One region of the Microbacterium sp. LS_15 genome, then DNA from elsewhere that is predicted to be linked to it. Evidence: predicted binding sites of a transcription regulator. Region 1 holds the regulator's gene; each other region holds the start of a gene.
The links. The regulator HrcA, encoded in region 1, represses chaperone genes, less so after heat shock. The targets are predictions, from matches to a motif close to TTNGCACTCGNNNNNNNCGAGTGCNAA.

Region 1 (9,677 bases):
CGAGGGCCTGCACGAGCACGAGCCTGGGGCTCGGGGCTTCGGTCACCCGACGCGCGCTCACGCGCACCTCGACCAGGGACGGCGACACCTGCTCGGCCTCCCCCGTGAGCCATACTCCGCGACCGTCGCCGACCGTCACCTGCTCGCCGACCCGCAGTCTCCGGACCACGGCCGCGTGCTTGGCCTCTGCGCCGGTGAGCGCCACGAGGTCGCCGACCGCGGCATCCGACGAGGATTCGACGAGGAAGTGCAGTGCCATCGCGTTCTCCCGGTCAGTGCGAGCGGAAGCGGTCGCGCAGCTTCGAGAAGAGTCCCTGCTGGAACTGGGCGAGCTGCGGAGCCGGCGCCTTGGTCTTCTTGGCGAAGTCCTCGATGAGCGCGCGCTGCGCCGAGTCGATCTTCGTCGGAGTCAGCACCTGCACGCCGACGCGGAGGTCTCCGCGCTGGCTGCCGCGCAGCGGCGTGATACCCCGCCCCTTGATCGTCAGGACATCGCCCGACTGCACGCCGGGACGGATCTCGAGGTCGACCGCGCCGTCCAGACCCTGGATCGTCGTCTCGGCACCGAGGATGGCGTCGGTCATCGCCACCTCGAGCGTGGCGAGCAGGTCGTCTCCGTCGCGGCTGAAGGCCGGATGCGGGTTCACCGTCACCTCGACGTAAAGGTCGCCGTTCGGGCCGCCGGCCTTGCCGACCTCGCCCGAACCGGGGAGCTGCAGGCGCAGACCCGTCTCGACACCCGCCGGGATGTCGAGAGACACGGTGCGGCGGGAGCGCACGCGCCCCTGGCCGCCGCAGGTGCCGCACGGGTACGGGATGGTCGTGCCGTATCCCTCGCAGGTTCCGCACGGCTGCGAGGTCACGACGTTGCCCAGCAGGCTGCGCACCTGGCGCTGCACGTGGCCGGTGCCGCCGCAGATGTCGCACGTGACGGGCGAGGTGCCCTCCTGGCAGCACGATCCCTTGCAGGTCTCGCAGAGCACGGCCGTGTCGACCTCGATGTCGCGGTGGGCCCCGAACACGACGTCGCCGAGATCGAGCGTCACCCGCACGAGCGCGTCCTGGCCCCGTTCTCGGCGGGAGCGAGGACGGGCGCCTCGTCCACCGCCCTGCGCCGCGCCGAAGAACGTCTCAAAGATGTCGCCGAAACCGCCGAAGCCCCCGAAGTTGCCCGCGGCGCCGTCACCTCCGCCCATGTCGTACCGACGACGTGACTCGTCATCGCTGAGCACGTCGTAGGCGTGCGTGACGAGTTTGAACTTCTCCGCCGCCTCCTCACCCGGGTTCACGTCCGGGTGCAGCTGGCGCGCGAGGCGCCGGTACGCCTTCTTGATCTCGTCGGTCGATGCGTCGCGCGAGACGCCGAGTACCTCGTAGTGGTCCGCCACAATGGCCCTTCTGCGTGTTGTCCTGGTCGTCCGCGTCAGCGGGCGGCCTCGTCCTCGTCGAGCAGTCGCGACAGGTAGCGGGCGACCGCCCGCGCTGCCGCGAGATTGCTCGGATAGTCCATGCGCGTCGGCCCCATCACGCCGACGCGAGCGGTGCCGCTGCGCGCCGCGTAGTTGCTCGCGACGATCGAGGCCTCGTCGAGGCCGAACGACGCGTTCTCGGTGCCGATGCTCGCGGAGAGTCCCTGCGCATCCGCTTCCATCTCGCTCATCAGACGGATGAGCGTCACCTGCTCCTCGATCGCCTCCAGGAGAGGATGGATGCTGCCGCGGAAGTCCTGTTCCCGCCTCGCGAGCGTCGCGGCGCCGGCCATCACGAGCCGCTCCTGCCGGAACGTGCCCAGCTCCTCGACGATCACTGTCGCGAGGGCGCGGAGCACGGCATCCTTCGCGTGCTCCTCACCGGCGAGCAGCCCTTGCAGTCGCTCTGCGGCATCGCTGACCGCGCGCCCCGTCAGGAGCGCCGACAGCCGCGCCCGCAGAAGGGCCATGTCGGATTCGTCGACGTCGGCCGGCAGCAGGGCGATGCGCTGCGAGACGCCGCCCGCATCCGTGACGAGCACCACGAGGAGCCGGTTCGGCGCCAGGCCGACGAGCTCGATGTGCGTGAGCTGGGCCCGCGCGAACGAGGGGTACTGCGCCAGGGCCACCTGACCCGTGAGCTGCGTGAGCACCCGCACGGTGCGGGCCATCAGGTCGTCGAGGTCGGCGGGGTCGGTCAGGAACGACTCGATCGCGGTGCGCTGTGCACCCGAGAGAGGACGCAGCTGCGCGAGGTGGTCGACGAAGACGCGGTAGCCCTTGTCGGTCGGGACGCGACCGGAGGAGGTGTGCGGCGCCGCGATGAGCTCCTCGTCTTCGAGCAGAGCCATGTCGTTGCGGATCGTGGCGGCCGAGACGCCGAACGAGTAGCGGTCGACGATGGATCGGCTGCCGACCGGCTCGTGCGTCTCGACATAGTCCTGGACAATCGCACGGAGAACCTGCAGGCCTCTTTCACTGACCATCGCGACTCCCCTCGTCTGGCACTCACCGGTTACGAGTGCCAATTCTACTCGCCGTGCGCCTCCGCGCGCTGAACCGAGCCGCGATGAACGGATCGCGATGGTCGTCGACGACCCGGATCAGTCGGTGAGCTCACGCACGACGGCGTCGGCGAGCAGTCGTCCTCGGAGCGTGAGCTGCACACGGCCGCGCACGGCCGCGACGGGATCGACGAGTCCGTCCGCGATGAGGCCGGCGACGCGCGCACGCTTGTCGGCATGCAGCTCGTCCACGGCGATGCCCTCGCGGATGCGGCTGAGCAGCAGGACGCGCTCCAGCATCCTCGACCTCGCGTCGGGGCGCTCGGTTCCCGCCGCCGGGGACTCGGAGGCCGCGAGTCGCTGAGCGTACGCCGCGGGGTGCTTCACGTTCCACCACCGAAGGCCGGCGACGTGGCTGTGGGCTCCGGGACCGAAGCCCCACCAGTCACTCCCCCGCCAGTAGGCGAGGTTGTGCCGAGATCGCTGCTCGGGGGTCCGCGCCCAGTTGCTCACCTCGTACCAGTCGAAGCCGGCCTCGACGAGGCGCCGGTCGGCGAGCTCGTACATGTCGGCCTGCAGGTCGTCGTCGGGCATCGGGACCTCGCCGCGGCGGATCTGCCGCGCGAGCTTCGTGCCGTCCTCGATGATCAGCGCGTAGGCCGAGATGTGGTCGGACTCGAGTTCGAGCGCGGCATCGAGAGAGGCCTCCCAGTCGCCGAGCGACTCCCCCGGGGCACCGTAGATCAGGTCGACGCTCACCGCGAGCCCGGCGTCCTTTGCCGCCGCCACCGCGGTGCGCACGTTCGCGGGTCGGTGGGTGCGGTCGAGAGCGGCGAGCACGTGCGGCACGGCCGACTGCATCCCGACAGAGAGCCTCGTCACCCCGGCCTCCGCGAGCGTGCGCGCGACCTCGGGGGTGACGGTGTCGGGATTCGCCTCGACGGTCACCTCGGCACCGTCGGCGAGTCCGAAGGCGGAGGTCGCTGCCCCGAGCATGCGCGCCAGATCTCCGGCGGGGAGCAGGGTGGGCGTTCCGCCGCCGAAGAAGACGGTGTCCATCGGCCGCAGCGCGTCGGCGTCGGACAGCACGCGCTGCGCGAGCGCGATCTCGCCGATCAGCGTCGAGGCGTAGTCCTCCTGCCTGGCACCGCGCAGTTCGCTGGACGTGTAGGTGTTGAAGTCGCAGTAGCCGCACCGCACGCTGCAGAACGGGATGTGGAGGTACGCCGAGAAGGGCACGGCAGTGTCGATCGGCAGGTCGGCGGGAAGGCGTCCGTCAGCGGGGGCGGGATCTCCGAGGGGAAGGGGACCGGCCATCAGACGGGGGTCGCGTACAGCGGCGAGATGGCCCGCAGGTAGCGGGCGAACAGCTCGCGGCGGCGCCGCTTCACGAGCGCCGGGACCAGGCGGTAGAGCAGCGAGTTCGGCGCGTCGAACGCGCGGACGGTGAACCACACCTCGTCGTCGTCACGCCAGTCGATGTCGAACGACTCCTCGCCGCGCACGACCGAGCCGCCGACCGTGCCGAGCACGAAGCCGATGCGGCGCTTCTCCTCGGTGACCGAGATGACGCGCAGTTCCGCGTCGGCGTGCATGTTCGCCACGCGTCCGCGCAGGCGCAGGGTCATGCCAGGACCGACGAAGGGCGTGCCCTCCGCGTCGAACCGCTGCTCGACCTCGTTCTTGCTCGGAGCGATCGGAGTGCCCTCGGCGTCGAAGCTGACACCCGCGTACGCCGGCCCCGGGGCAGGTCGCACGTCTTCGATGCTGAGTCCGGACGCGCGCTGCGCCGTCCACGACAGGAGCGCCTCACCGGCTGTCTGGAACCGTTCCTCACCGCTGCCGATGCGCCACGAGTTCTCGGCGGGGATGCTGCGCTCCGGCGGATACTGCATCAGATCGGGCGCATGGGTCGCACCCACAGCCGCATAGTCAACCGTGTCGTCTCGGAAAGTCCCGCGCCGCATGCCGACCAGCCTACCCGGGGTCGCCTGGACGGTGCCTCCGGGCTTCGTGGATCGCTGTCTCGACGGTGCGGATGTAGCGGTCGAACACGGAGCGCTGCATGACTCGCAGCGCCGGCGTCAGCATCCACCAGAACGGGGTGGACGGCCGCGAGACCGACCGCGCGGTGAAGACCCCGCCGTCGAGGACGAAGGACTCCTCGCCGTAGATCGGGTGGCCGGGCCTCGTCTCGTACCCGAACCCGTGCGCGTCGGCCCAGACGACCCGGATCGGCTCGGCGAAGCGGACGCCGAGCACGCGCTTCGCGAGGGTTCCCTCGCTCCCGGCCCGCGGCTCCTCCACGGGAGTGTCGAACCCCGCCCGCCGCTTGAACTCCCATGACGTGATGAGTGCGGCGACGGCATCCCTCGCGTATTCGGGAACGGGGACTGACCGCTCGGCACCGCGCAGTCCGCGAGGCACATCGCCGAGCGGATGCCTGGTGAGACCGCGCTCGTACCGCGGCAGCGCCACCTACTTCTTGTCCTTGCCCTCGACGTCGCCGGAGAGCGCGGCGATGAACGCCTCCTGCGGAACCTCGACACGGCCCACCATCTTCATGCGCTTCTTGCCCTCCTTCTGCTTCTCGAGGAGCTTGCGCTTCCGGCTGATGTCACCGCCGTAGCACTTGGCGAGCACGTCCTTCCGGAGCGCGCGGATGGTCTCGCGGGCGATGATCCGCGCACCGATCGCCGCCTGGATCGGCACCTCGAAGTTCTGCCGAGGGATGAGCTTCCGCAGGCGCTCTGTCATGAGCGTGCCGTAGGCGTAGGCCTTGTCGCGGTGCACGATCGAGCTGAAGGCGTCGACCTTGTCGCCCTGCAGGAGGATGTCGACCTTCACGAGGTCGGCCTCCTGCTGCCCCGCCGGCTCGTAGTCGAGCGATGCGTAGCCCTGAGTCTTCGACTTCAACTGGTCGAAGAAGTCGAAGACGATCTCACCGAGCGGCATGGTGTACCGCAGCTCGACGCGCTCCTCCGAGAAGTACTCCATCCCGAGGAGCGTGCCTCGGCGTGACTGGCACAGCTCCATGACGGTGCCGACGTAGTCCTTCGGGAGCAGGATGGCCGTGTTGACCATGGGCTCGGACACCGAGCCGATGCGCCCGTCGGGGTACTCGCTGGGGTTCGTGACCGTGACGGTCTCCCCCGTGTCCGACGTCAGCACCTCGTAGATCACGCTCGGCGCCGTCGTGATGAGGTCGAGCCCGAACTCCCGGGCGAGCCGCTCGGTGATGATCTCGAGGTGCAGCAGGCCGAGGAAGCCGCAGCGGAAGCCGAAGCCCAGCGCGACCGATGTCTCGGGCTCGTACTGCAGAGAGGCGTCGGAGAGCTTCAGCTTGTCGAGCGCCTCGCGGAGCTCCGCATAGTCGCTGCCGTCGATCGGGTAGATGCCCGAGAACACCATCGGCTTGGGATCGGTGTACCCGGCGAGGGCCTCGGATGCCGGCCTGCGGGCGTTCGTGATCGTGTCGCCGACCTTGGACTGGCGCACGTCCTTCACACCGGTGATGAGGTAGCCCACCTCTCCGACGCCCAGTCCCTTGGTGGGGGTGGGCTCGGGGCTCGACACACCGACCTCGAGCGCCTCGTGGTTCGCGCCCGTCGACATCATCTGGATACGCTCGCGCGGCGAGAGGCTGCCGTCGACCATGCGCACGTAGGTGACGACGCCGCGGTAGGCGTCGTAGACGGAGTCGAAGATCATCGCGCGTGCCGGCGCCTCGGCGTCGCCGACGGGCGCCGGGATCTCCTGGACCAGACGGTCGAGCAGGTCCTCGACTCCCACGCCGGTCTTGCCCGACACGCGAAGCACGTCCTCGGGCTTGCCTCCGATGAGCGACGCGAGCTCCTTGGCGTACTTGTCGGGATCAGCCGCCGGAAGGTCGATCTTGTTCAGCACGGGGATGATGTGCAGGTCGTTCTCGAGAGCCAGGTAGAGGTTCGCGAGCGTCTGGGCCTCGATGCCCTGAGCCGCGTCGACGAGCAGGATCGCGCCCTCGCAGGCCGCCAGCGAGCGAGAGACCTCGTAGGTGAAATCGACGTGCCCTGGCGTGTCGATCATGTTGAGGGCGAAGGTCTGACCGTCGAGCTCCCACGGCATCCGCACCGCCTGGCTCTTGATGGTGATGCCGCGCTCGCGCTCGATGTCCATCCGGTCGAGGTACTGTGCCCGCATGTCGCGGTCGGAGACCACTCCGGTGATCTGGAGCATGCGGTCGGCGAGGGTCGACTTGCCGTGGTCGATGTGCGCGATGATGCAGAAGTTGCGGATCTGCGTCGCAGGCGTCGCGGCAGGCTGAAGCGGTGAGAGGGCGCGTGGTGACATGTCCTGACGATTCTACGGTGACGCGCTGTCGATGCTCGATTCGCCGGATCCGATGATATTCTGCCGAGGTTGCCCGGGAGCCGACCCTGAAACCGGATTCCGTGAGTGACGAGACTCCGTCACACTCGAGTGCAGGTGTCGTGTCGCGCAGATCGGCAGATGGTGATTGACTGTCCTCCGGCTCAGCGTTGCGTCGGCAGATCCCGCGCGCGTCTGTAAAAGAGAAAGAATCAACACCTTGATCAAGTATCTCGTGCGCCGCTCACTCGGCTGGCTGCTGATGATCGTGGTTGCGACCAACGTCACCTATTTCCTCGCGTGGTCGTTCCTCGATCCGCGGAGCAATTACGTCGGTCGCCGCCCTCCCCTCTCCCCCGAGGAAGTGACGCGGATGCTCGAGCCCCTCGGGCTCAGCGACACCGTGCCCCTCGTCCAGCGCTGGTGGGACTGGTTCACCGGGATCATCCTGCGATGGGACTGGGGTCAGAGCCCGGTCGGCCAGTCGGTCAACGACCAGATCGCGTACCGCATGTGGATCTCCGGTGAGCTCGTGATCGGCGCGACCATCCTCGGAGCGGTCCTGGGAATCGCGCTGGGCGTCTACACCGCATCGCGTCAGTACAAGGTCGCGGACCGCATCGGTCAGGCCACCTCGATCGTCACCATGAACATCCCGATCGTGGTCGCGGCGCTCGGCATCGTGCTGCTCGCCATCTCGTTCAACGAGGCCCTAGGCGTGCGGGTCTTCTACGTGACCGGCGCCGGCGGCAAGGACGTGGACGGGTTCTTCCCCTACATCATCGACAAGCTGCAGCACCTGACACTGCCGACCATCGCGCTCGTGATCACCGGCTACGCCAACTACCACCTGCTGCAGCGGTCACTGCTGCTCGACAACATCAAGGCCGACTACGTGCGGACCGCCAGGGCTAAGGGGCTCACGAAGCAGCAGGCGATCCGGAAGCACGCGCTGCGCCCGTCGCTGATCCCCGTCGCGACGCAGCTGGCGTTCACCATCCCGACCGTGTTCACGGGTGCGATCCTGACCGAGACGATCTTCGGTTGGAACGGGATGGGCAAGTACTTCGTCGACACCATCGGCAAGAACGACGTCCACGGCGTCGTGGCGATCGCCGCGTTCGGCGCCGTCCTCACGGCCATCGGCGCCATCCTCGCCGACATAGCCGTCGTCGTTCTCGACCCGAGAGTGAGAGTGAGCTGACATGAGCACCGAAATGATCGACCCCACTCTCCACACCGCTGAGGCCGAGACCCCGGCACCCGAGGTCGTGCAGCGCAAGCGCATGTCGGTGTTCGGGCTGTACTACCGGCGCTTCATGCGCAACAAGCCGGCCGTCTTCGGCGTCTTCATCTTCATCGCGCTGGTACTCTTCTCGATCATCGGCCCGCTGGTCGCGCGATACGACCACATCTTCCTGGACTTCCTCAATCTCGGCACCCCGCCGTCTGGCGAGCACTGGTTCGGGACCACTCCGGCTGGTAACGACCTCTTCACGCAGGTCTCGATCGGCCTGCAGCGCTCGCTCATGATCGCTGTGACCGTCTCGGTGGGAACGACCGCGATCTCCGCGATCGTCGGAACAGCCGCGGCCTACTTCGGCGGATTCGTCGAGCGGACGACCCTGCTGATCATCCACTTCCTCATGGTCATCCCGACCTTCCTCATCCTCGCGCTCGTCTCGAACAGCGCCGGCGGGGATTGGCGGGTCATCTCCCTCGCCCTGATCTTCATCGGCTGGTTCTTCCAGGCTCGTGTCATCTGGACGATGGCCCTCTCGCTCCGCGAGCGCGAGTACGTCCACGCAGCGCGATACATGGGGGTGCGCGGGATGAAGATCGTCCTCCGTCACCTGCTGCCCAACATCGGATCGCTGCTGGTGATCAACTTCACCCTCGGCGTCGTCGCGGCGGTGATCACGGAGACGGGTCTCTCGTTCATCGGCTTCGGCGTGAAGATCCCCGACGTGTCGTTGGGATCGCTCATCGGAAGCGGTGCCAACACGATCACGAGCGCCCCGTGGGTGTTCTACTTCCCCGCGGCTGCGCTCACCCTGCTGACCGTCTCCATGGCGCTCGTCGCCGACGGCCTGCGCGACGCGCTCGATCCCACTTCTGCGGCGGGAGGCCGCGCATGAGCACCACCATCTCCCCCACCACCGTCCTCTCCGTCCGCGATCTGCGCGTCAGCTTCCCGTCGGAAGCGGGCCGGGTCGACGCCGTGCGCGGCGTCTCCTTCGATCTCGAGGCCGGCAAGACCCTCGGCATCGTCGGCGAGTCCGGCTCCGGCAAGTCGGTCACCTCGCTCGCGATCATGGGGCTCCTCGACGACAACGCGAAGGTCACCGGATCGATCGTGTTCGACGGCCAGGAGCTCCTGGGCAAGACCGACAAGCAGATGTCGGTGATCCGCGGCAACGGCATGACGATGGTCTTCCAAGATCCGCTCACCTCGCTCACTCCCGTGTTCACGATCGGCGATCAACTCGTCGAAGCCCTGACCGTGCACCGCAACCTCTCGAAGCGCGAGTCCTGGGAGCGGTCGGTCGAGTTGCTCTCGCTCGTCGGGATCCCCGAGCCCGAGAAGCGCATGAAGTCCTTCCCTCACGAGTTCTCGGGCGGAATGCGTCAGCGCGTGGTCATCGCCATCGCGATGGCGAACAACCCGAAGCTCATCATCTGCGACGAGCCGACGACCGCGCTCGACGTGACGATCCAGGCCCAGATCCTCGATCTCATCGAGAAGGCTCAGGACGAGACGGGCGCGGCCGTCATCATGATCACCCACGACATGGGTGTCGTCGCACGGACCGCCGACGACGTCATCGTGATGTACGCCGGCAAGCCGGTCGAG
Region 2 (9,677 bases), on a different contig from region 1:
CGGCGTCCTCGATGCGGTGCTTGCGCTCCTTGAGCTCGACCTCGGTCGCGGCACCCGCCTTGATGACGGCGACGCCACCGGCGAGCTTCGCGAGGCGCTCCTGCAGCTTCTCACGGTCGTAGTCGCTGTCGGTGTTCTCGATCTCACGACGGATCTGCGTGACGCGACCCTCGATCTGGTCGGCCTCGCCGGCACCCTCGACGATCGTGGTCTCGTCCTTGGTGACGATGACCTTGCGCGCACGGCCGAGCAGGTCGAGCGTGGCGTTCTCGAGCTTCAGGCCCACCTCTTCGGTGATGACCTGGCCGCCCGTGAGGATCGCGATGTCCTGCAGCTGGGCCTTGCGGCGGTCGCCGAAGCCGGGAGCCTTGACGGCGACCGACTTGAAGATGCCCTTGAGCTTGTTGAGCACGAGGGTCGCGAGAGCCTCGCCCTCGACGTCCTCGGCGATGATGACGAGCTCCTTGCCGTCCTGGATCACCTTGTCGACGATGGGCAGAAGGTCCTTGATGTTCGAGATCTTCTGGTTCGCGATGAGGATGTACGGGTCCTCGAAGACCGCCTCCTGGCGCTCCGGGTCCGTGACGAAGTACGGGTTCAGGTAGCCCTTGTCGAAGCGCATGCCCTCGGTGAGCTCGAGCTCGGTGCCGAAGGTCTGCGACTCCTCGACCGTGACGACGCCTTCCTTGCCGACCTTGTCGATCGCCTCGGCGATGAGCTCGCCGATGGCAGGGTCAGCGGCCGAGATCGATGCGGTCGCGGCGATCTGCTCCTTGGAGTCGATCTCCTTCGCGCTGGCGAGCAGCTCCTCGGTGATGGCCGCGACGGCCTTCTCGATGCCGCGCTTGAGCGAGATGGGGTCGGAACCGGCTGCGACGTTGCGCAGGCCCTCGCGGACGAGCGCCTGGGCGAGGACGGTCGCGGTGGTGGTACCGTCACCGGCGACGTCGTCGGTCTTCTTGGCGACCTCCTTGACGAGCTCCGCGCCGATCTTCTCGTACGGGTCGTCCAGCTCGATCTCCTTGGCGATCGACACACCGTCGTTCGTGATCGTGGGGGCGCCCCACTTCTTCTCGAGCACGACGTTGCGACCGCGCGGGCCGAGCGTCACCTTGACGGCGTCGGCGAGGATGTTGAGGCCGCGCTCGAGGCCGCGACGGGCCTCCTCATCGAAAGCGATGATCTTTGCCATGAGTTTTGTCGTCCCTCCTGGACGTAGACGTTGGGTTTAGCACTCAGAGTGAGAGAGTGCTAACGCCATTCTGGCACTCGACCCCATCGAGTGCAAGCCGCTGCGGAGGGACTACGGAGCCGGGGTCTCGGTCGCCGCCGGCGGGTTGGACGACCGGTCGAGACCGATCACCACCGTGAGCTGCTTCTGGTCCGTGTCGTTCATGTCGGCGTAGAAGTCGCTCTGCTGCACGTCGGCTCCGCCGATGACGCCCGCAAGGCCGATCGCGGCGAGCTCGTCCTCGTCCGCAACGTAGTAGACGGTCGTCGTGGAGAAATCCTGGCTCGTGCTGTCGCTCGCGAACACCACGTCCGCCGACCACCCTGTGTTGATGAGGGTGTCGCGCATCTGGTCGTCGAGGCCCTCGTCGGCCGTCGCGTTGAGGATGAGCACCGAGTAGGTGGTGTCGACGACCCCCGTCTCCTCGGGGGTCGGGGTGGCGGTCGGGACCGCCTCGGGGAAGAGGCTGATGCGCCCCATGACGACCAGCGACCCGAAGATCCCGCCGATGATGAGCACGAGGGCGGCGACGAAGGACCACAGGAGGACAATCCAGCCGTTCATCCCCGGCGCTTCGGCGCGGTGCGCACCCACGCGTCCTGAGGTGCGGGGGACGTCGTCGAATCGATCGCGGTTCGGCTTAGACACCCCTCGATGCTAACGGCACCGCGCTGCGTAACCGCGTCGGCGGCCGTTCAGCGCGTGGCGCGGTCTGGATCAGCCGACGAATCCGGGGGTGCGCGCCGAGCGCTGGACGGCTCGGCGGTCGCGGATCCGGCGCAGTCGTCCGACCAGCATGGGGTCGAACTCCAGAGCGGCCTCGGAGTCGATCAGCCGCCCGAGGAGCTGGTAGTAGCGAGCCGCGCTCATCCCGAGCTGCGCGCGGATGACCTCTTCCTTGGCGCCCCCGTGCCGGGGCCAGGCGGTCTCGAGGGCGAGGATCAGACGATCCCGTTCCGTGAGCTCTCCGCGCATGCGCTCAGACTACGTCGGCTCGCCTCCGTCGCCCGCGCGCCACTCCCACCATCGTCCGAGCGGATCGGCCGCCGACCGAACCCGGCCGTCGAGGGCGACGACGAAGCCCGGCCACTCCTCGTGCGCGACGGGCGGCTCCCAGACGTCGAGCAGCGCGGGCGGATCGATCGTCACCCAGCGCGCGGGCAGGGCGCGGATGCGGTCGACGAGCGCCGTCCGCGTCGCACGCGGGATGTGCACCAGCACGCCGGGAGTCGTGATCACGAGCGTCGCGTCGGAGGGCGCGGCCCGCACGAGCTCGTCGAGGCGTTCGAGGGCGTCGCCCTGCAGCAGCTCAGGCGGACCGGCGGAGACGATGTCGAGTGCGGCCTCGACACGCTGCTCCCGCCCCTCCTCCCCCGGCCAGACGAGTGAGCGCAGCCAGCGCCGATCGCGGGCGTCGCGGGCGTCGAGCGGCGCCAGGTCGACACCGCCGCGCCACACCACGTGCGGCATCCGGAGCGCGGGCATCTCGCCGTCGACGCGGCTCTCCAGCACCACCGACGACGGTCCGTCGGCGGGGTCGAGTGCCGCCCGCACGCGACCGTCCCCGTCGACGAAGCGGTAGGAGTAGCGGTCGGGGTAGAGGCAGAGTCCGGCGGACGCGCCGATCTCGAGCAGGGCGACCGGCCCGTCGATCTCGGAGAGCACCGGGAGCAGTGCGGCGAGGCGCAGCGGCTCGTTCGTCTGCAGCCGCCGATCGGCGCACTCCGCCACGATCTCGTCGGCGTGGGCCGTCACGAAGCCGCGCCAGGTGTCGAACGGGTCGGTGCCGGCGCCCAGCATCCTGGTGACCGCGAAGACGAGCGGCGGCTGCCGTCGGGTCTCGGGGATCCTCCCGAGGATGTCGGAGAGCTCCGGATCGCCGGCCACCCCTGCTGCCCATTCGGCGTACAGCTCGCTGCGGCCGGGGGCCTCCTGCTCGGCGAAGCGCGCGTATCGCTCCCGCACGGCATCCGTCATATGACCATCATGCCGTGGCGCCGCCACCCCCTGGACACGAGAGAATGGGGGAAGACCCTCAGGAGGACCGATGTCGTACAGCGTGGACAAGACCGAAGACGAGTGGCGCGAAGAGCTGGGTGCCGACCAGTACGCCGTGCTGCGTGAAGCGGCGACCGAGCGCGCCTGGACCGGCGAGCTGCTCGACGAGAGCCGCGCCGGCCTCTACACCTGCGGCGCCTGCGGGGCCGAGCTGTTCAAGAGCGGCACGAAGTTCGACTCCGGATGCGGCTGGCCGAGCTTCTACGAGTCGATCCGTCCCGACGCGGTGCAGCTGATCGAGGACACGAGCCTCGGCATGGTCCGCACCGAGGTGCGCTGCGCGAACTGCGGCTCGCACCTGGGGCACGTGTTCCCCGACGGTTTCGGCACCCCGACCGGCGACCGCTACTGCATGAACTCGATCGCACTGAACTTCACCCCCGACGAGTCGTGAGCGCGCTCGACGCCGTCCGCTCTCGTCAGTCCTGGTCGAAGGTCACCGCCGAGGCGCCCTCCCGCGAGGAGCTGCTGCACCTCGTCGCCGCGGCGGGGCGCGTCGCCGACCATTCCTCGCTGCGCCCCTGGCGTCTCATCGAGATGCGCGGGGACGACCGCGAGGTGCTGGGCGCCGCGATCGCGAAGGCGCAGGGCGACTCCTCTCCGTCGACCAAGCCGCTCCGGGCGCCGCTGCTGATCGCGGTGGTCGCCAGCTACCGGAAGAGCGACAAGGTGCCACGCTGGGAGCAGGAGGCCGTGGCGTCCGGCGTCGCCCACGTGCTGAGCCTGCTGCTCGACGAGGCGGGCTGGGGTGTCATCTGGCGAACCGGGCACTACACCCGCGCCAAGGCCGTCGCGAAGGCGCACGGACTCGACAAGAACGAGGAGCTGCTCGGCTGGCTGTACGTCGGCGGCAAGCCGGTGGGCAAGAAGCCGGGCCGGCGCAAAGCCGTCGAGGCACGCAAGCTCGTCACCCGCATGCCGAAGCCGAAGCCGAAGAAGCGCGACGAGAAGAAGTAGTCAGCGGCGACGACGCGGCAGCGCGACCACCACGGATCCGACGGCCACCACGACCATCCCGACGATCTGCCACAGCGCCGGTCCGGCGGCTGCGGGCCAGATGAGGTCGATCACGACGGATGCCGCGAGCTGACCCAGCACCGACCCGAGACCCATCAGCAGCACGCCCGTGTGCGCGACGATGAAGGCGCCGAGCAGGATGTAGGCGAAGCCGAGGAACCCGCCGAGGTACAGCCAGGGCTCGGCGGGCGGTGCGGCGGGCAGGCCGCGGATGGCGACGCTCACGGCTGCGGCGAGGAGCAGGGCGACCGTGCCCGCGACGAAACTCATGAACGTCGCGATGAGCGGTGACTGCACCCGCTGCGCGAGGCGTCCGTTCGTCGCCGCCTGCCACGCGATGCCGACACCGGCGGCGAAGGGCAGCAGCAGCATCCACAGCGGTGCGGTCGCGAGCACGTCGCCGCTGAGCGAGATGCCCACCGCAGCGAGCGCCAGCGCTCCGCCGAGCACGCGCCCCGGTGTGACAGCGACCACGCCGGCCGGTCCGAAGCCGATCCGATCGAGGACGAGACCGTGGAGAGTCTGCCCCGCCACCACGCCGACCGTGAAGAGCGAGACGCCGAGGACCCCGGCCGTCACCCCCTGCGTCGAGACGGTGAGGGCGCCGCAGGCGCCGCCCAGCAGCATCCAGATCGGGATCGTGCGCTGTCGGATGCCGTCGCGTAGTCGCCGTACGCCTCGACGTGCGGAGGGGATGCAGACGATCACGACGACGAGGGCCGCGAGTCCGACCGAGAACGAGAGGAGTCCGGCGACGATGCCGTTGTCGACCTTGACGCCGAGGACTCCGTTGATGCGTGCCTGCACGGCCGTCATGACGCCGATCGCGACCGCTCCGCCGAGCGCGACGGGGACGGGCAGACGGCGGTCGGGGGTCACCTGTCGACCCTACCCGAGCGCGCGAGACCGGCCCGTGCCGATGTCGGTGGTGCGGCGTACGCTGGCGGCATGTGCGCGAGCTACGGACTTGATCCCCGATTCACCGATGCGGAGCTGCTGACCGCCGCCGACGAGGCCGTGCTCGACGGTCTGCGGGCGTGGGCGGATGAGAACGCCGGCGAGACCGTGCGCCCCACCGGCAAGAACCTCCGCAACCTGAATCCGATCGTGGTGCAGCCCGACGCGGCACCGATCCTCGAGCCCGCATGGTGGGGATTCCTCGTCGGCGGGGAGCCCTCGAAGTTCCCGTCGATCAACACGAGGTCCGAGCGCTTGCAGGACCGCCCCGGCGGTCTGAAGACCCGTGCTCTGGTCCCGGCCACGAGCTGGTACGAGATGAAGAAGCCCGAGCGCGTGTGGCACGAGTTCCTCGTCGACGACGGCGCACTGTTCGGCATGGCGGCGGTGACGCAACGCGGCCGCACCGGGGACGGCACGTGGTTCACCTGCTACTCGATCGTCATGCGTCCTGCGCCGGACGGTCTCGCCGACATCCACGATCGGATGCCGCTCCTCATCCCCGCATCGCTGAGCCACGACTGGCTGATGGCCGAGCCGACGAGAGAGATCATCGACGAGGCGATCGCCGCGTCCGACGAGGTCGCCGCCCGCGTGACGGCCCGTCCACGCGACTGATCGCCTCATCCCGCCGACTGTCGCGGTATCGTCCTCCGGTGCCACAGGTCGGCGGACGGCGATCCCGCTTTCGGTACCACGGGAGGACGCGACCGAGCGACCGCCGGCCGTAGCGTCGGAGGCATGATCACAGCAGAGGGCCTCACGAAGAGGTTCGGAGACAAGACAGCCGTCCAGGACGTGTCGTTCACGGTCAAGCCGGGCACCGTCACCGGATTCCTCGGCCCCAACGGCGCGGGCAAGTCCACGACCATGCGCCTCATCGTGGGCCTCGACCGCCCGACCTCGGGCACCGCGACGGTGGCCGGACAGGAATACCGCAAGCTGCGCGCCCCCCTGACCGAGGTCGGCGTGCTGCTCGACGCGAAGGCCGTGCACACGGGCCGCACCGCCCGCAATCACCTCCGAGCCATGGCGGCGACCCACGGCATCCCCGCCTCTCGCGTGGACGAGGTCATCGAGCTCGCGGGCATCGGTTCGGTCGCCCGCAAGCGCGCGGGGAAGTTCTCGCTCGGCATGGGCCAGCGCCTCGGCATCGCGTCAGCGCTGCTCGGCGACCCGCACACGCTGATCCTGGATGAGCCGGTCAACGGACTCGACCCCGAGGGCGTGCGCTGGGTGCGTCAGTTCGTGCGGCACGCCGCCTCGGAGGGACGCACGGTGCTGCTCTCCAGCCACCTCATGAGCGAGATGGCACAGACGGCCGATCATGTGATCGTGATGGGCCGCGGTCAGGTGCTCGCCGATGCTCCTCTCGACGAGCTCGTCCGCGCCTGGACGCGCAACACGGTGCGGGTGCGCACGCCGCGCGCCGCCGATCTCGCCGCGGCCGTCGGGGGCCCCGATGTCGAGATCGTCAGCACCGCACCCGATCTCCTCGACGTCGTCGGCCTGCCTGCCTCGCGCATCGGCGATCTCGCCGCCGACCGCGGGATCCCTCTCCACGAACTCACACCGACCACCGGGTCGCTCGAAGACGCCTACCTCGCCTTGACCGGCGACGCGGTCGAGTACCGGACCAAGGAGATCTCATGACCGCTCAGGCTTCCGCCCTCACGCGTCAGCGCGTCGATACGGGCCACCGTCTCTCGTTCCTCCGCGAGGTGCGTGGCGAGTGGATCAAGCTCACCACCCTCCGCTCCACGTGGTGGTCGATCGCGATCACGGCCGTCCTCACGGTGGGCATCGCCGCTCTCATCGCTCAGGCGATGAACGCCCCGGGCTTCGCACCCATCCAGGCGGTCGTGATGCCGATCCAGTTCTCCATGCTCCTCGCAGGCATCCTCGGCGCGATCTCCGTGACCGGCGAGTACTCCACCGGCATGATCCGTTCGACACTCACCGCCAACCCCCGCCGCGGGTCGGCGCTGCTCGCGAAGGCCCTCGTCGTCGCCCTGTTCCTGTTCGTCTGCTCGCTGATCGTCTTCTCGGTCGCTGCCGGGGCGGTGTCGCTGATCGTGAGCGCACGTGATCAGAGCATCGACTGGAGCGATCCCGCCGCGTCGATCCTGCCGATCCTGGTCGCGTCGCTGGCGATGGCCGTCTTCGCACTCATCGGCGTCGCCTTCGGTTTCCTCCTCCGCTCGGGCGCCGGCGCGATCGCGGCGACGGTGGGACTCCTGTTCGTCCTCCCGATCGTCGCGACCTTTTTCCTCATGGCGGGCGAGTCGTGGGCGTGGGTCGTCGACGCATCCGAGTACCTGCCGGTCGCTGCGGCACAGAGCGCGATCCTCCCCGAGGGCGCCGCTCTCGACGGCCCGGTCGCATACCTCGCCCTCGGCGCCTGGACGTTCGGCGGGCTCTTCCTCGCCTGGCTCCTGCTGCGCACGCGGGACGCGTGATGGCACGGCCGCGTAGAGTTCCCCGGTGACCAGCACGCGCAGCCGCAGCTCCCTCCGCGAGGAGGAGGAGCTGCGGCTGCCGCGTCCTCCCGGCGTTCTCCGCCGCTTCTGGGCGCGGCATCCCGTCGTCGCCGACGTGCTGATCACCCTCTTCTGCCTCGCCCTCTCCCTCCTCCCCGCGTCACCTTTCGACCGCACTGCTCAGGGCCCGGTCTCCCTCGCGTTCGCGGCCGTGGCTCCGATCGCGATCATCGCCGCCTGCGTCACCCTGCTGTGGCGACGCATCGCGCCGCTCGTCCCGTTCGTCGCCTCCGCCGGTGTCGAGGGGCTCCTCCTCTTCGCCGACCAGCCGGCCGGTACGCCGCTGATGTTCGTCGCGTGCTACTCGCTCGCCGTCTACCGCTCGTCGCGCGCGGCATGGACGGGCCTCGGCATCGCCGTGGCCTCGCTGGTGACGCTGGCGACGCCTCTTGTGCTCACCGGCGTCGTCTCGTTGCAGATCGGACTCAACACCGCCCTCACCGTTCTCGTGCTCGGCCTGATCGGCACCCTCATCGGCGTGAATGTCGGCGGCCGCAAACGGTACATCGCCGCCGTGATCGACCGTTCCCGCCAGCTGCTCGTCGAGCGTGATCAGCAGGCGCAGCTCGCCGCCGCCTCCGAGCGGGCGCGCATCGCGCGGGAGATGCACGACATCGTGTCGCACTCGCTCACCGTGATCGTCGCCCTGTCGGAGGGCGCTGCGGCCACATCCGATCGGGAGCAGGCCGCTGCCGCCTCCTCCGCTGTGGCCGCGACTGCGCGCGACGCCCTCACCGAGATGCGGGCCATGCTGGGTGTGCTCCGCGATGCGGAGGCAACCGCTCCTCTGGCGCCGGTGGCACCGGTGGATCCGCGGGAGACGGTCGCGACCGCGCAACGCGCCGGTTTCCCCGTCACACTCACGGAATCCGGCACGTCCGTCCTCTCCCCCGCTCTCGCGCATGCGGTGGGGCGCATCGTGCAGGAGGGGGTTACCAACGCCATGCGTCACGCGCCGTCGGCGACGTCGATCGCCGCGCGCATCGTCCACAGCCCGGGGAGCGTCATCGTCGAGATCCTCAACGACGGCGCCACCGGAGCGGCCGGCACCTCGGGCTTCGGGCTCCGCGGCCTCGCCGAACGAGCCGCACATGTGCACGGCGCCTTCGTCTCGGAACCCGCCGCGGGGGGGCGATGGAGGCTGCGCGCCGAGCTGCCCGTCGACCACACCCCCGACCCCGTCGCACTCGCCCCGGAGGAGCCGTCATGACCGACCCGATCTCGATCCTGCTCGTCGACGACCAGGAACTCATCCGCCTCGGCTTCCGCATGGTGCTCGAGGCGGAAGCCGACATGGTGGTGGTGGGTGAGGCCGGAGACGGGCATGCCGCGATCGCGCAGACCGCGGCCCTGCATCCGGACCTGGTTCTCATGGACATCCGCATGCCGGGCCTCGACGGGATCGCGGCGACCGAGGCGATCGTGCGCGAGCACCCGGACAGCAGGGTGCTGGTGCTGACGACGTTCGACCTCGACGAGTACGCGTTCGGCGCCATCCGCGCCGGTGCCAGCGGTTTCCTGCTCAAGGACGCGCACCGTCAGGAGATGATCGCAGCCGTTCGCGCCGTGCATCGGGGCGATGCGGCCCTGGCGCCGAGCGTCACGCGCAGGCTGCTCGAGCACGTGGCCCCGCAGCTCGACGGCGCGCCGGACGCCTCACCCGCGCCCTCGCCCGGCGACGATCCGACGACGGCGCTCACCGAGCGGGAGCGCGACGTGTTCCTGGAGATGGCGCGCGGCCTCACGAACGCCGAGATCGCCCAGGAGCTGTACGTGAGCGAGTCGACCGTGAAGACCCATGTCGGGCGCGTGCTGTCGAAACTGGGGGCTCGAGACCGCATCCACGCCGTGATCCTCGCGCACCGGCTGGGTCT
Region 3 (9,677 bases), on a different contig from region 1:
TGCGTTAACGATCCGCTCGCGCGCTTCCGCGGCGGACAGCGGGGCCGGTCTGGCGGTCTCGGACCGGCCCGACGGCCGTGCGGCGTCCGCGCCGTGCGGCCAGCAGCAGGTCGATCACGAACACCGTGATCGCGACCCAGACGAGCACGAATCCGATCCAGCGTTCGATGGGCATCGGCTCGCCCAGCACGACGGCGCCGATGAGGAACTGCATCACCGGGGTGATGAACTGGATCATGCCGATCACCGCGAGGTCGATGCGCCGAGCTCCCGCGGCGAACAGCAACAGCGGCACGGCGGTCGCGACTCCGGCGAACGCGAGAAGGACGGCGTGCCAGGCTCCGTTCTGGCCGAAGGAGAGCCCCTCCGGCGTCGTCGCGACGACGACGAGCTGCACGACGGCGATCGGGATCAGCCAGAAAGACTCGAGGGTGAGGCCGCTCACGGCATCCACGGCCGGCCCGATCTTCTTCTTGATGAGGCCGTACAGCCCGAAGGAGGCGGTGAGCGAGAGCGCGATCCAGGGGAAGTGGCCGTACAAGACGATGATCGCGACGACCGCGACCGCCGCGATGCCGATCGCGGTCCACTGCAGGCGTCGGATGCGCTCCTTCAGCACGAACACCCCGAGCAGGACCGTCGTGATCGGGTTGATGAAGTAGCCGAGGCTCGTCTCGATGACATTGTCAGACAGCGTGCCGATGAGGAACACCTGCCAGTTGACGTAGATCAGGAGTCCGGCGAGCGCCGTCCAGCCGAGCAGTCGAGGCTGACGCAGGATCACTCCGAACGCCTGCCACCCGCGCGTCACCGTCAGCAGGATCACGCAGAAGACGAGCGACAGCAGTACCCGCCAGGCGACGACCTCCCACGGACCGGTCGGTGCCAGCAGCAGGAAGTACAGCGGCAGCACTCCCCAGAGGAGATACGCGCCGCCTGCGAACGCGATCCCCGCCGTCTGGCTGGATCGCGGGGCGGTGGTCGTCGAGGTCACCGCACAACCCTAGTCCCGGCCGAGCGGGCCGCCTGCTCGGTGCTCGACCGCCCTACGAGAATGGCAGGATTCGGACGCGCTGTGGCCGAATGCAGGAAGAGCCCGGATGCATGATGCATCCGGGCCCTTCCGAGAGACGCTGTCTCAGCGGACGACGACCGCGAGGACGTCGCGAGCCGACAGGACGAGGAACTCGTCTGCGCCGAACTTCACCTCGGTGCCGCCGTACTTGCTGTAGAGCACGCGGTCGCCGACGGCGACGTCGAGCGGAACGCGGTTGCCGTTGTCGTCGATGCGGCCGGGGCCGACCGCCACGACCTCGCCCTCCTGGGGCTTCTCCTTGGCGGTGTCGGGGATGACCAGGCCACTCGCGGTGGTCTGCTCGGCCTCGACCTGCTTGATGACGATGCGGTCCTCGAGCGGCTTGATGGAAACCGACACGGTCTACCTCTTCTTTCTTGACGCTGACACGAAAGACTTGTTCGCACTCTCAACCCGAGAGTGCTAACTGCAAGTGTAGGCGGTCGGCTGGCACTCATGCAATGCGAGTGCCAGCGACGGCCGCCTGCCCGTGTCGGTCGCCCGCCTAAGCTGAGGGCGTGGAGATGTCGGAGTTGCGTGCACTGCTCACCCCGGAAGGGCTCGGGCTCCTCGACGATCTGGGCGACGTCGACCAGGCGGCCGACGTCGCGCGGACGGTCTCGCGCCTGCGGGCGGCCGGCCACTCCCCCGATCTCGTCTCGGCCGTCGTCGGCCAGGCGCGGCTGCGCGCCAAGGCGCACGCCAAGTTCGGCGACTTCGCCGACCGGATGCTGTTCACGCGCGCCGGGCTGGAGCAGGCGACGCGCCTCGGCGTCGCCGCGCGGCACGCGCAGCGACTGCGTCGCGCGGCGATGACGTCCGTGGCCGACCTCGGCTGCGGCATCGGCGGCGACGCGCTCGCGTTCGCCGGCGCGGGCCTCGACGTCCAGGCCGTGGACGCCGACGAGGTCACCGCCGCGATCGCCGCCTACAATCTCGCCCCCTTCGGCGAGTCCGCGCGCGTGCAGCACGGAACAGCGGAGGCGAACCTGCCGCAGGCGGCCGACGGACTCGCCGTCTGGATGGATCCCGCCCGGCGCACCTCCGGCCACAGCGAGACCAGGCGGGTGACCGCCGACGACTACTCGCCCTCGCTCGACTGGGCGTTCGCGGTCGCGGCCGAGCGCCCCACCGGCATCAAGCTCGGCCCCGGCCACGACCGCGACGCGCTGCCCGCCGACGCCGAGGCGCAGTGGGTCAGCGCCGACGGCAGCGTGGTGGAGCTCGTGCTCTGGACCGGCGCCCTCGCTCGCGAGAGCGTGCGCCGCGCCGCGCTCGTCATCCGCGGCGAGCGCTCGCGCGAGCTGACCGCCGGAGCGGATGCCGAGGACGCCCCCGAACGCGAGCTCGGCGCGTTCCTGCACGAGCCGGACGGCGCCGTCATCCGCGCCCGCCTGATCGGCGACGTCGCGCGGAGCCTCGAGGCCGGGATGCTCGATCAGCGCATCGCCTACCTGACCTCCGACGCCGCCCTGACCAGCCCGTTCGTGCAGTCGTTCCGGGTGCGCGAGACGATGCCCGCGAATCCCAAGGCGATCAGCGCCGTCCTCCGCGCGCACGGCATCGGCACCGTCGAGATCAAGAAGCGCGGCATGGACGTCGACCCGGCCGCCTTCCGCAAGAAGCTCACGCTGCGCGGAGACGCCTCGGCGACGCTGATCCTCACGCGCATCGGCGACCACCGCCGCGCGATCCTCGCCGACCGCGTACCCCTTGCGGAGTAGTCAGCCGTCCCCCTCCGCGGGGATCTCGACGAGGATCGGATCCCCGTACTCGCCGCCGAGCTCGATCGACACGCCCTCCGCGTCGGCGGGCACCCCCTGCTCGATGGTCAGATACGGATTCATCCAGTTCGTGAACCGCACGTGCAGCGACCACGTCTCGGTGGTGCCGTCGGCGGCCGTCTCGACGCTCAGCACCCGGATGTCGGCGGCGCTGTCCTGCGACGCCTGACACGCGCCGGCCTCATCAGCGGCGTCGACGATCATGCAGCGCAGCATCCCGCCGCTCTGCGTGCCGTCGGCGGGCTTCTCGGCGATCCAGACCGGCCGGTCGTGGAAGTACCCCACGACCGACAGGCCGGGGAGGTACCCCTGGTCGACGAGCTCTTCCGCACGCTCGCGGTCCTGGCCGTCGAACTGGTCGAGCATCGAGTCCTGCGGCCGCCACCGCTGCACCCACGCCAGCGGCTCGCCCGTGGTGGCACGGGCGAGCACCGCCGACACCGACGCGCCGTACGCGTCCGCGGGATCGTCGGGATCGTCGACGGGTACCGACAGCGACACGCTCAGCGCCATGTCGTCGACGCCGTCGGTCGGCCGGCACTGCTCCGCAGAGGCCTCTCCGACGTCGAGGACCACGCACGTCTCGTCGGCGCCGTCGCGGGTCGCGTACCAGACGACCGCATCGTCGTCCTCGGTGACGAGGCGTACGGAGCCGTCGTCGTACTTCCCCTCGGCCTGCAGCTCGAGGCGTCGCTCCTGCTGTCCCGCGGTGAGCGCCGACTCCGCACCCCTGGCACCGAACAGGGCCCACCCTGCGGCCACCCCGATGAGAAGCAGTGCAGCGGATGCCGCGACCGCCGCCTTCGCATGGGAGCGCACAGCCGCGCCGAGACCCGAGAGCACGGGGGCATCCGTTCCGCGCGACTCCTCGGGGCGGTTCGAGGAGGGACTGGGGATGTCGCCCGCGGAGTCCCGGGTGTCGCGCGCGGCAGATGTCGTCTCGGGGGCGCGCGTGCCGGAGCCGGGCGTCTCGGATTCGCCGGTGTCTGAGGCGCTCGGTTCCGAGGCGCGCGTGCCGGAGCCGGCGGTCTCGGGGTCGGGCGTCGTCTGAGAGCGAGGACTCTCGGGTGCGAGCGCGGCTTTCCGCAGCGACTCCAGCTCGGCCAGTCGCCGCGCATCGGCATCCGTCAGCCCGCCTCCGCGGCGGTAGGCCCGCGCGAGAAGGGCTCGCCGCTCCGACTCGTCATCCGGACGCATCGTCGGCGCCTTTCGAGATCGTGAGGTACTGGCGGCCCATGCCGAGGTGGTACTCGTATCTGGTCGTGGATCCGTCGTCCGCGACGCGGTCCAGCACCAGCGCGAGTCCCTCCGGTGCGCTCCAGAGCCCGTCCACGCACGCCTGAAGCGGATCGGGCTGCGACCCGTCGTAGATCAGGCAGGCGCGCTGGGTGTTCTTCTCCGTGGCGAACCAGACGGGAACCTCGCCGTCGTACCCGACCACCGTGAGGGAGCGCTCATCGAATCCGGAGTCGCCGAGCCGCACGGCGATCTCCGCCTCGACCGGCGACGCGAACTGCACACCGCTGGACTGCGAGGAGGTGATGTAGTTGTAGGAGATGACGGCGGGGTCGCCGCCGGCGGCGAGGTACATCTGCGCGTCCACGACGTTCTGCAGCTCGCCCTCTCCGGGCGACGTGATCGACGCGTACAGCCCCTGTGCGCGCACCTGTTCCTCCGTCGAGCACACCGGCGCGGAGCTCTGCCCGTCGGCGAGCACGAGACAGAAGTTCTCGCCGCCCTTCTGCGTGGCGAACCAGATCACCACGCCCTCCTCCTCACGAAGAGCGCGCAGCGACCCGGGGTCGTAGACGCCGGTCGCCACGAGTTCGCTCTGCCACTGCTGCTGCTCCGCCGTGAGGGCGATCGGCTCGGGGCCCCCGTCGGCGAACACGAGCCAGCCGATGAGCACCCCGAGGCAGACGAGCGCCGCGACCGAGGCCGCGACGACCGGCCAGCGACGGCGCAGCGCGCTCCGGACGGTGTCGGGGCGCGTCGGACGGTCGGATGCCGGTGCGACGGCGTCGCGCGGCGGCGCCGTCCCGTCGGGCTCGGTGCGGAGATCGTCGGGCGGCGTGGTGCGCAGCGGCACCGCGTCGATGAGGGGCTCAGGGCCGACGTCCCGTTCGCTCGCTGCCTCCGCCTCGGGCTGAGCCACCGGGGCCCGCGTGTCCTCGAGATGTCGAAGGCGGTCGGCGTCGGCATCGGTGAGCCCGCCGCCGCGACCGTAGGCGCGTGCCTGCAGGGCGCGCAGCTCCTCGATCTCGTCGGCGTGCAGCATCCGCTATCCGAGCCGCTCGAACTGCATGCCCGCCCAGACCAGCCACGCGAGGCTGTAGACCGTGGCGGCGAGGCCCAGCACGAGCGCCCACCGGGCGATCGCGCGGCTCTCGACGGGACGACGCAGCGACATGATCGCGGCGATCACCGCGACCACGGCGATCGGGATGCCCCACCCCACGAAGAACGACGCCCCCAGCGCGACGATCGCCGCCGTGAGCGCCCACGGCGCGAGGCGGGTGTCGTCGGCAGGTGCGGTGCCCGTCGACGGCTGCCAGTCGTCGTGTCGGGGGTCATCGGCGATCGGACCCGTCGCGACCACAGGTTCCACGGTCACCGGTCCGGTGGGCAGCTTCGCGTAGCCGTCGCGGCGCGCTCCCGGCAGCCGGGCCGAACCCGCCGGACGCTCGACCTCGCCACTCGGCCCCTCGACCGTCGTGCGCGGGACGGGCCGTTCACCCGACGTCCCGTCCGAGGGCCCGCTGCGGGGCGGCAGGGAGGCGTCGGTCATGACGGCACCGGCACGCGCTCGGCCACCTGGATCTCGGTGACGGGCAGTGTCGAGTCCGCACCGAAGGCGAGCGTCGACGGACGACGACCCGACGAGATCAGCTCCGCGGCGAGCGCTGCGATCATGGCTCCGTTGTCGGTGCACAGCGACAGCGGGGGGATGCGCACCGTCACGCCTGCGGCCTCGGCGCGCGCCAGCGCGACCTCGCGCAGCCGTCGGTTGGCGATCACGCCGCCGCCGAGCAGCAGTCGCGGGACCCCGAGGTCGGCGCAGGCCGCGAGGGCCTTCGTGACGAGCACGTCGACGACTGCTTCCCGGAAGCTCGCCGCGACATCCGCGACGGGAACCGCGGTGCCCTCGGCCTCGCACCGTTCGACCCACCGCGCGACCGCGGTCTTCAGCCCGGAGAACGAGAAGTCGTAGCGGTGCTTCGCCATGTCGGACGCCCGCGAGAGCCCGCGCGGGAAGCGGATCGCGTCGGGGTCGCCGTCCACGGCCGCCCGGTCGATCTCCGGACCGCCGGGGTACGGGAGCGACAGGAGTCGGGCGACCTTGTCGAACGCCTCCCCCGCGGCGTCGTCCATGGTCTCGCCCAGCATCTCGACATCGGTCGTGAGGTCGCGCACGTGCAGGAGCGAGGTGTGCCCGCCCGAGACGAGCAGCGCGACGGTCGGGTACTCGAGCGGCTCGGACTCCGGGGTGAGGATGTCGGCGGCGATGTGCCCGACGAGGTGGTTCACGGCGTACAGCGGCTTGTCGAGCGACACCGCCAGCCCCTTGGCCGCGCCGACCCCGACCATCAGCGCACCCGCGAGCCCCGGACCGCTCGTCACAGCGACGGCGTCGAGGTCGTGCAGCGAGACCCCGGCCTCGGCGAGGGCCGCATCGATCGACGGCTGCAGCGCCTCGAGGTGCGCCCGCGCGGCGACCTCCGGCACGACGCCGCCGTAGCGGGCGTGCTCGTCCATGCTCGACGCGATCGTGTTCGACAGCAGCGACCGACCGCGGACGATCCCGATCCCGGTCTCATCGCAGCTGGTCTCGATGCCCAGCACCAGGGGCTCGGTCATGCGGTGGCCTCCTCTGCGGCATCCGTCGCCGCGCCTCGCGCGTGCTGCAGCACGAGACGCATCACGATCGCGTCCACGTCGTCCGGCTGGTAGTAGCGGGGACGCCGGCCGATCTCCTCGAACCCCTCGGAGCGGTAGAGACCCTCGGCACGGGGGTTGTCGGCGCGGACTTCGAGGAACACCTCGCGAGCTCCCCGTCCGGCCGCCGCGTCGAGCAGAGCCCGCAGCAGTGCCCGACCTCGGCCGGCGCCCCGGTGCTCGGCGTCGAACGCGATGGTCTGGATGTCGGCGTCGGCCGAGCCGCGCAGCGCCCGCACCCCGCCGTACCCGATCACCGAGCCCTCATGCTCGTCGACCAGATAGCGTCCGTTCGGACTCGACAGCTCGAGCGCCATGGCCTCCGAGCTCCACGCGTCGGTCGGGAACGAGCGGTGCTCTATCGCCATGATGGCGTCCAGGTCGTCGGCCGTCGCCGCGCGCAGGGTCACAGCCCGACCTTCTTCGGCGCGCCGGGCATCGTGACATCGGGATGGCGCATGTACAGCGGCTCGTCCCCCGCGAGAGCGCGTCCGGCGCGCAGAGCCCGCGCCCCGACCACGGCGAGGTCGGCGGCCGACAGCGTCGCGACCTCGATCGCGCGTAGCCCGTCGAGCACGGAGTCGAGTTCGACGCGCCGCACCAGAACGGTGTCGGCGACGATGTGCGGGATGCGGTCGGCATCCGTCCCGTCGAAGACCGTCACGGCCACCTCGCGGCGCCGCGCGTCGGTCACGATCGCGAAGGGGCCGGTCACGGCATCCGTCTCGATCGATCGCAGGGCGGGGGCGAAGTGACTCGGGATGGGTACGACCGGGATGCCGCGGCCGAGCGCGAACGTGCGCGCGGCGGCGATGCCGATGCGGAGACCCGTGAAGGGCCCTGGCCCCATGCCCGCGACGACGTGGGTGACCCGAGCGGCGCCCGCGTCGTCGATCGCGCGGTGCAGCAGGTCGCCGATGACCTCGGCGTGGCCGAGCGGATCGGCGGTCGCCGCCTCGCAGCGGACGCCGTCGTCGCCGACGATGGCGACGGTGGTGCCCAGGGAGGTGTCGACGGCGAGGATCACCCCTCCAGGGTAGTCGCCCCTCCGTCGACGGTCCCTGAGCGCGACGCACGGGTGATCGTCACGTGTCGCGGGGCGTCGGCATCGAGCTCCGACGGATCGAGATCGTCTTCGCCGTCAGCGCCGACCGGCCGCTGGAGCTCGATGTCCCACCAGACGTCCGCGAGTTCCTCGGCCATTCCCCGACCCCACTCGATGACGACGACGGAGCGGGCGAGGTCCAGGTCGAGGTCCTCCAGCTCCGCGGCCGAGCCGAGCCGGTAGGCGTCGACGTGCACGAGCGGCGTGCGACCGGCGAGGGACGGATGCGTGCGCGCGATGACGAAGGTCGGGCTCTGCACCGGCCCTCGCACCCCGAGACCCTCGGCGAGCCCCCGGGTGAACGTCGTCTTGCCCGCGCCCAGTGGGCCGGTGAGGATCAGCAGGTCACCGGCCTCGAGCTTCTCGCCGATGCGGTGGCCGAGCTGCTCCATCTCGTCGGAGGTCTCGATGTCATGGCGTCCGAGGAGCGCCCGATCGATGCTCACGACGACCTCCGCGCCACGCGCGCGCCGATGCGGGTGACGATCTCGTAGTTGATGGTGGATGCCGCGTTCGCCCACTCCGCAGCCGACGGCACCCCCAGGGTCGGATCGCCGAACAGCACGACCTCGTCGCCGATCGACACCGCCGCGTCGCCGACGTCGACGACGAACTGGTCCATCGCGATGCGGCCGACGTTCGTGTAGCGGCGTCCGTTGATCGACACCGGTAGGCGACCCGATGCGTGCCGCGGCACCCCGTCGGCGTACCCGAGGGGAACGAGCACGAGGGTCGTGTCGTGCGGGGCCCTGTGATCGTAGCCGTAGGAGACTCCGGCTCCCGCCGGTACCCGTCGGACGGCCGCGACCGCGCCGCGCAGCGTCATCGCGGGGCGGAGGCCGAGCTCCGCCGACGACCGGTCCTCGAAGGGCGAGAGCCCGTAGATGCCGACCCCGACGCGCACGGCATCGAGTCGCATCTCGGGCAGGTCGATGGCCGCCGCCGTCGCGGCGATGTGACGGATCTCGGGATGGATGCCGAACGACGCGGCGAGGGCGACGCCCTCCTCGAAGCGCGCGAGTGCTTCCCGGTCGTCCTGCGGGGAGGTGTTGGAGAGGTGGCTGAACAGCCCGACGATGCGCAGTCGCCCGATGCGCTCGAGCCGCGCGGCCTCGGCGAGCACGCGGCGCCAGTCGGCCGGGGCGATACCGTTGCGCGAGAGGCCCGTCTCGAACTTCAGGTGCACGCCGACCGGACGGTCGACGCTCGCCGCCGAGGCTGCGGCCTCGAGCTGGTCGAACGAGGAGATGCCGAGTTCGATGCCATGCTCGGCCGCGTGCTCGAACCGCTCCCCCGGCGCGTGCAGCCACGCCATGATGGGGGCCGTGATGCCCTGGCGCCGCAGTTCCAGCGCCTCGGGGATCTCGGCCACGCCGAGACGCGTCGCCCCGCCGGCGAGGGCGGCGACGGCGGCGGCCGCCGCACCGTGCCCGTAGGCGTTGGCCTTGACGACCGCGATGACGTGCACCCCCGTGAGGCGGCGGAAGTGCCGGACGTTGTCGCTGATGGCATCCAGGTCGATCCTGGCCTCGCGGAACGGTGCGCTCACAGGGGGTCTCCTTCCGCGACGACGAACGCCGCGGCGAGTCCCGCGTCGTGGCTGAGGGTCAGGTGCAGACGGCTGATGCCGCGCTCGGCGACGACCTCGGCCGTGGTACCGGAGAGCACGAAGTGAGGGCGCCCGGATTCCTCCGAGGCGATCTCGATCTCGATCCAGTGCACCCCGTCCGACCCGCCCAGCGTCTTGATCAGCGCCTCCTTCGCGGCGTAGCGCGCG

Region 2: the regulator HrcA is predicted to act here: its motif matches at 1,229-1,255, upstream of groL (chaperonin GroEL).
Region 3: the regulator HrcA is predicted to act here: its motif matches at 1,523-1,549, upstream of groES (co-chaperone GroES).

The regions. Positions count from the first base shown of each region.
Region 1 covers NZ_JAVAYD010000001.1:599,296-608,972, forward strand. The annotation lists gene RAC69_RS02935 (16S rRNA (uracil(1498)-N(3))-methyltransferase) at 1-259, opposite strand, end outside; gene dnaJ (molecular chaperone DnaJ) at 273-1,388, opposite strand; gene hrcA (heat-inducible transcriptional repressor HrcA) at 1,424-2,455, opposite strand; gene hemW (radical SAM family heme chaperone HemW) at 2,573-3,790, opposite strand; gene RAC69_RS02955 (DUF1990 family protein) at 3,790-4,440, opposite strand; gene RAC69_RS02960 (DUF1990 family protein) at 4,451-4,951, opposite strand; gene lepA (translation elongation factor 4) at 4,952-6,805, opposite strand; gene RAC69_RS02970 (ABC transporter permease) at 7,044-8,027, shown strand; gene RAC69_RS02975 (ABC transporter permease) at 8,029-8,961, shown strand; gene RAC69_RS02980 (dipeptide ABC transporter ATP-binding protein) at 8,958-9,677, shown strand, end outside.
Region 2 covers NZ_JAVAYD010000003.1:245,861-255,537, reverse strand. The annotation lists gene groL (chaperonin GroEL) at 1-1,192, opposite strand, end outside; gene RAC69_RS07110 (LytR C-terminal domain-containing protein) at 1,304-1,879, opposite strand; gene RAC69_RS07105 (DUF3263 domain-containing protein) at 1,949-2,206, opposite strand; gene RAC69_RS07100 (DUF2332 domain-containing protein) at 2,216-3,208, opposite strand; gene msrB (peptide-methionine (R)-S-oxide reductase MsrB) at 3,279-3,683, shown strand; gene RAC69_RS07090 (nitroreductase family protein) at 3,680-4,246, shown strand; gene RAC69_RS07085 (DMT family transporter) at 4,247-5,185, opposite strand; gene RAC69_RS07080 (SOS response-associated peptidase family protein) at 5,255-5,881, shown strand; gene RAC69_RS07075 (ABC transporter ATP-binding protein) at 6,005-6,916, shown strand; gene RAC69_RS07070 (ABC transporter permease) at 6,913-7,722, shown strand; gene RAC69_RS07065 (sensor histidine kinase) at 7,748-9,013, shown strand; gene RAC69_RS07060 (response regulator) at 9,010-9,677, shown strand, end outside.
Region 3 covers NZ_JAVAYD010000005.1:160,152-169,828, reverse strand. The annotation lists gene rarD (EamA family transporter RarD) at 5-994, opposite strand; gene groES (co-chaperone GroES) at 1,139-1,435, opposite strand; gene RAC69_RS09075 (SAM-dependent methyltransferase) at 1,594-2,799, shown strand; gene RAC69_RS09070 (hypothetical protein) at 2,800-4,056, opposite strand; gene RAC69_RS09065 (hypothetical protein) at 4,043-5,137, opposite strand; gene RAC69_RS09060 (hypothetical protein) at 5,141-5,647, opposite strand; gene tsaD (tRNA (adenosine(37)-N6)-threonylcarbamoyltransferase complex transferase subunit TsaD) at 5,644-6,717, opposite strand; gene rimI (ribosomal protein S18-alanine N-acetyltransferase) at 6,714-7,205, opposite strand; gene tsaB (tRNA (adenosine(37)-N6)-threonylcarbamoyltransferase complex dimerization subunit type 1 TsaB) at 7,202-7,822, opposite strand; gene tsaE (tRNA (adenosine(37)-N6)-threonylcarbamoyltransferase complex ATPase subunit type 1 TsaE) at 7,819-8,346, opposite strand; gene alr (alanine racemase) at 8,343-9,449, opposite strand; gene RAC69_RS09030 (holo-ACP synthase) at 9,446-9,677, opposite strand, start outside.